One region of the Bacillus cereus group sp. RP43 genome, then DNA from elsewhere that is predicted to be linked to it. Evidence: riboswitches for the same ligand, from Rfam matches in the RefSeq annotation. Region 1 holds a riboswitch; the other holds the start of a gene.

Region 1 (3,216 bases):
AATGTTGTTTTCCCTGTTCCAGATAAACCGAAGAATAGTGCTACGTCGCCTTCTTCGCCTACGTTTGAAGAGCAGTGCATAGAAAGAATGTCTTGTTCAGGTAGTAAGAAGTTCATAATAGAGAAGATTGATTTTTTCATTTCTCCAGCGTATTCTGTACCACCGATTAGTACGATACGTTTTTCGAATGAAACCATAATGAATGCTTCAGAATTTGTACCGTCAATTGCTGGATCTGCTTTGAAGTTTGGTGCAGAAACAATTGTGAACTCTGATTCGTGAGTTGTTAATTCTTCTTCATTTGGACGAATAAATAATTGATGTACGAACAAATTATGCCATGCATATTCGTTAACAACTTGAATTGGTAGGCGATAGTTGCGATCAGCGCCAGCAAATCCTTTGAAGACGAATAACTCTTCTTTTTCTTTTAAGTATTCTAAAACTTTTGTATATAATTTATTAAAATGTTCTTCAGAGATCGGTTGGTTCACGGCTCCCCAAGCAATTTTGTCAGCAACCGATGCTTCCTTCACAATAAATTTATCTTTAGGAGAACGTCCTGTGTATTTTCCTGTTGAAGCAGAAACGGCACCAGTAGAAGTTAATTTCCCTTCGTTTCGCATTAATACTTTTTCCACTAATTGCGGAACACTTAATTGAATCTGTGCATTGCTTCCGTTCAATAATTCATGTAAACCAATTTGGACATTCACAGTACTCATATTTATATACCATCCTTTTCATTTAATGAAATATTCCTCGTAATCCCCATCAAGAGTATAACACAATTATATAAATAATGTATACTATTTATTTATTTTTGTTTGTGTGAATGTATCATTTCCTTATTAATATTTCATTCTATGCGTATTGAGAAAAACTTTCAGGAAAATGTGAATATTAATTGACAAATGAATATCATTTCTTTAGTATAGGTTGGGACGGATACTCTCTTATCCCGAGCTGGCGGAGGGACAGGCCCGATGAAGCCCAGCAACCTCACTTGTAGTGGTAAATACAGGTGAATAGGTGCTAAAACCTGTGCGAGGCTAACGGTCTCGAACGATAAGAGCAAAGGGCAAAAAGCAGTATGCAAGTAGCAAATTAAACCTTTCCTCTATGTTAAGTGGGAAAGGTTTTTCTGTATGCTTGTGTGGGAGAATAAATGTATGTCGCAGTTTGTGGCAAATTAAGGATGAGTTCCGTACAATATATACAATTACTGTAGGGAGGTTTACCACATGACAAAAAAACGTCATCTGTTCACATCTGAGTCTGTAACTGAAGGACATCCAGATAAAATTTGTGACCAAATTTCTGATTCAATTTTAGATGCGATCTTATCAAAGGACGCAAATGCACGTGTAGCTTGTGAAACAACTGTAACAACTGGTTTAGTATTGGTAGCGGGGGAAATTACGACTTCTACTTATGTAGATATTCCGAAAATCGTTCGTGAAACAATTCAAGGCATTGGTTACACACGCGCAAAATATGGATTCGATGCAGAAACTTGTGCAGTTTTAACATCTATCGATGAGCAATCTGCTGACATCGCTATGGGTGTTGACCAAGCGCTAGAAGCACGCGAAGGTCTAATGACTGACGCTGAGATTGAGGCAATTGGTGCGGGAGACCAAGGTTTAATGTTTGGTTTCGCATGTAATGAAACACAAGAATTAATGCCACTTCCAATCTCGCTTGCTCACAAATTAGCTCGCCGTTTAACTGAAGTACGTAAAGATGACACATTATCATACTTACGTCCGGATGGAAAAACGCAAGTTACAGTTGAGTATGATGAAAGTGGTAAACCTGTACGTGTGGATACAATTGTAATTTCTACACAACATCATCCAGATGTTACATGGGAAGAAATCGATCGCGATTTAAAAGAGCATGTAATTAAAGCTGTAGTTCCAGCTGAATTAATGGATGGAGAAACGAAATTCTTCATTAACCCAACTGGTCGCTTCGTAATTGGTGGACCACAAGGTGATGCTGGTTTAACAGGACGTAAAATCATCGTTGATACTTACGGTGGATACGCTCGCCACGGTGGCGGTGCATTCTCTGGTAAAGATGCAACGAAAGTTGACCGTTCTGCAGCATATGCAGCTCGTTATGTTGCGAAAAACATCGTAGCAGCTGGTCTTGCTGACAAAGCAGAAGTACAACTTGCATACGCAATCGGCGTAGCACAACCAGTATCAATTTCAGTTGATACATTTGGCACTGGTAAAGTATCTGAAGACGTACTAGTAGAACTAGTTCGTAACAACTTCGATCTTCGCCCAGCTGGTATTATTAAAATGCTAGACTTACGTCGCCCAATTTACAAACAAACAGCAGCTTACGGCCACTTCGGACGTACTGATGTAGATCTTTCATGGGAACGTACAGACAAAGCTGTAGCTTTAAAAGAGCAAGCTGGTCTATAATATATGAAAAAAAGCTTTGCGCGGTGAGCGCAAAGCTTTTTTTATTTTGTTTTACTTATGATTTGAATACATGAATTACAATACACTTCTCCGTCTAGCTCAATATACTTTTCATATTAGTCATGCCGCTTGCCGGAAAGGGCATATGAATCCATGCTTTTTCATACGTTTGTATTTCTTTTTTGCATGATTTACAAACTATCGGTTTCTTCTTGAACATATGTAATTACCCTTTCATTTGACGTGCTTTACCCGCGCAAAATGCACTGCTCAGTAAAAATAGCGTTGCGAATATAATACTTACTAATGTAGCATATGGAATTGCTCCTTTTAGAGAAAACCCCACGGTGATTGAAGCTATAAATAAGAGGATGAATGTTGTTGTTAATTTTTTATAAAGTTCCATAATATGTAGACCTCCGATTTATTTTGTAGTGTAAATTTAAAAATTAAATCTATTATGTAGAAAATATAAGGTGAGTTAAAGAGTAGCTAATGATGTGGAACCTAAGAAAAAATATAAAAAGTACACTCTTTTATTTTCCTTTTTGTGGGTTTACATACTTATATTGTATCATGCTTCATCGTTGGCTTCATACATAATCGTGTAAAGATATGTATGATAAAATGGAGAAAAGTCTTCAAGAAAGGAAAGATGAAAAATGAGTGTAACTGAACATAAAAAACAAGCACCAAAAGAAGTACGCTGTAAAATTGTTACGATTTCCGATACACGTACGGAAGAGACGGATAAGAGCGGACAGCTATTACA
Region 2 (3,216 bases), 480 kb from region 1:
ATGAAGTGGTCCTAGTTGACAGTTCAATCCAACAACATTTGCACCGTAATCTAAAAGCTGTTTTAATATTTCATTGACATCATTCCCATTTTGAGTCGTACCTGCCTCATGCAACGCTAACTGAGCAACAATCGGAATATTCGTTTGTTTACGCAATACTTTAACGGCATGTAATAATTCAAATTCATCATAAAAAGTTTCTAATAATAATCCATCAACCTGTTCTTCTAGTAGAGCACCTGCCTGCTCAAGTAACATAAATTCTCGCTCTATATCAGTCGTTGTAACAGCACCAATATGTTTCATACCTCCAATTGTCCCTAAAATTGCATTCCGCTCTGTTACTGATGCTTTCGCAATATTCACTGCCGCTCTATTAATTTGGACAACTTGATTTTCTAATCCATACATACGTAATTTCGCTTCATTTGCCCCATACGTATTCGTTTGAATAACATCCGCTCCAGCAGCTACATATTGTTTATGAATCGATATAATTAAGTCTGGATCAGACAAATTCAATTCTTCAAAACTACTTTGTAAACCATGCGAATGTAATAACGTTCCAACCGCACCATCACCTATTACAATTCCTTTTGATAATAAATCTAGTAATTTCACGAATCTCCCTCATTTCTATCAATATAAAAACCCCCTCTTCGCTTTGAAGAGGGGGACATAATTGTTCCTCCTCTTATTATGCAAAACACACGTTTTGCAGGTTTTAGCACCGTTTCAAACATTTAGTTTGAAGGTTGCCGGGTTTCACAGGGCCTTTCCCTCCACCGCTCTCAATAAGAGTTTGTCTTTATTATTTTATTTATGTAGCTAAAAGGAAATACGTTCCCCTTTTAACAATGTTTGTTAATTTTTTATAAATTTAGCACGCACTAAAATAAAAGTCAATGACACTTGCGGAAAAATAAAAATTATTTAAAATAAAGTTGCAATTCAGTTAACTTTTGTTGTAAAGTTAAAAACATAATAAAAATTTCATACGAACATTCTTATCTAGAGAGGTAGAGGGACTGGCCCTATGACGCCTCAGCAACCATTAACAATTTGTTAATAAGGTGCTAATTCCAGCAAATTGTCAAAGATTTGACAGATGAGAAGAAGACTCTATTCAATCCGAAAGCCTTCTTCTTAGAAGGCTTTTTTTATTTTATATTCAACTACTCGTTCAATTTAAAAAGGAGGAATTTTTACATGTCAACTATCGAAACAAAACTAGCACAAATCGGAAATCGTAGCGAAACTACAACAGGAACTGTTAATCCACCCGTTTATTTCTCAACCGCTTATCGTCACGAAGGACTTGGTAAATCTACCGGCTTTGACTATTCACGAACTGGAAATCCAACTCGTGGTCTTTTAGAACAGGCAATCGCAGACTTAGAATATGGCGAACAAGGTTATGCCTGCAGTTCAGGAATGGCAGCTGTTCTCCTTGTCCTTTCGTTATTCCGTTCTGGGGATGAACTTATTGTATCTGAAGATTTATATGGAGGAACGTATCGATTATTTTCTGAACATGAAAAAAAGTGGAATGTTCGATGTAGATACGTAAATACACAATCTATTAAACAAATTGAGCAAGCTATCACAACTGAAACGAAGGCTATTTTCATAGAAACTCCGACTAATCCATTAATGCAAGTTACTGATATTGCCACTGTCACAAGTGTAGCGAAAAGACACGGACTACTTCTTATTGTAGATAACACATTCTACACTCCTTATATACAGCAACCATTAACAGAAGGTGCCGACATCGTACTTCATAGTGCAACGAAATATTTAGGTGGGCATAACGATGTACTAAGCGGACTTGTCGTTGCAAAAGGAAAGGAACTTTGTGAAGAAATCGCTCATTATCATAATGCCTCCGGTGCTGTCTTAAGCCCATTTGATTCATGGCTATTAATTCGTGGTATGAAAACTTTAGCGCTTCGCATGAGACAACATGAAGAAAATGCGAAAGCAATTGTTGCTTATTTAAATGATGAAGACGGTGTGACAGATGTATTTTATCCAGGAAGAGGCGGTATGATTTCGTTTCGTCTTCAAGATGAAACATGGATTAATCCATTCTTACAATCTTTATCCTTAATCACATTTGCTGAAAGTCTTGGTGGTGTAGAGAGTTTAATGACTTATCCAGCAACGCAAACGCATGCTGATATTCCAGAAGAAATCAGAACGGCAAACGGTGTATGTAATCGTCTTCTTCGATTCTCCGTCGGCATTGAAAACAGTAATGATTTAATTCAAGACTTAAATCAAGCCATTAAACTTGTAAAAGAAGGTGTGAGAATATGAGTTATTCTATAGATACACTCTTACTACACAACCAATATAAACACGATGCACAAACAGGAGCTGTTAACGTTCCCATTTATAACACATCAACATTTCACCAGTTTGATGTAGATACTTTTGGCAAATACGACTATAGCCGATCTGGAAATCCAACTCGTGAAGCTCTGGAAGATATCATTGCTTTATTAGAAGGCGGAACAAAAGGGTTCGCCTTTGCATCAGGCATTGCAGCGATTTCTACTGCTTTTCTCCTTCTTTCACAAGGCGATCACGTACTCATTTCAGAAGACGTATACGGAGGCACTTACCGGATTATAACTGAAGTTCTCTCTCGTTACGGTGTTTCACATACATTTGTTGATATGACCAATTTAGAAGCAATAAAACAAAATATCAAACCGAATACGAAGCTCTTTTATGTAGAAACACCATCTAACCCACTTTTAAAAGTAACAGATATTCGCGAGGTTTCTAAACTCGCAAAATCTATTGGTGCTCTTACATTTGTTGATAATACATTTTTGACCCCATTATTCCAGAAGCCGCTTGATCTTGGCGCCGATGTCGTTCTTCATAGTGCCACAAAATTTATTGCTGGCCATAGTGATGTTACTGCCGGATTAGCGGTCGTAAAAGATGCCGAACTCGCTCAAAAACTTGGATTTTTACAAAATGCATTTGGCGCTATTTTAGGACCTCAAGACTGTTCTCTCGTGCTTCGCGGTATTAAAACATTGCATGTACGTCTCGAACATTCAGCTGCAGGTGCCAATAAAATTGCACATTATTTACAAGAGCACTCTAAAGTCCAAAATGTCTATTATCCTGGATTACAATCACATCTTGGCTATGATATTCAACAATCTCAAGCAACATCGGCCGGAGCTGTCCTAT

The links. Region 1 has a riboswitch for S-adenosylmethionine ahead of metK (methionine adenosyltransferase). Riboswitches for the same ligand answer to the same signal wherever they lie in the genome.
Positions count from the first base shown of each region.
Region 2: another riboswitch for S-adenosylmethionine. It lies ahead of metI (cystathionine gamma-synthase/O-acetylhomoserine thiolyase); the one in region 1 lies ahead of metK (methionine adenosyltransferase).

Region 1 covers NZ_JARVHQ010000001.1:664,106-667,321, forward strand. The annotation lists gene pckA (phosphoenolpyruvate carboxykinase (ATP)) at 1-725, opposite strand, end outside; SAM riboswitch class I at 954-1,075, shown strand; gene metK (methionine adenosyltransferase) at 1,245-2,444, shown strand; gene QCI75_RS03460 (hypothetical protein) at 2,671-2,850, opposite strand; gene QCI75_RS03465 (MogA/MoaB family molybdenum cofactor biosynthesis protein) at 3,107-3,216, shown strand, end outside.
Region 2 covers NZ_JARVHQ010000001.1:1,145,184-1,148,399, reverse strand. The annotation lists gene QCI75_RS05965 (bifunctional homocysteine S-methyltransferase/methylenetetrahydrofolate reductase) at 1-621, opposite strand, end outside; SAM riboswitch class I at 692-801, opposite strand; SAM riboswitch class I at 1,005-1,115, shown strand; gene metI (cystathionine gamma-synthase/O-acetylhomoserine thiolyase) at 1,210-2,322, shown strand; gene metC (cystathionine beta-lyase) at 2,319-3,216, shown strand, end outside.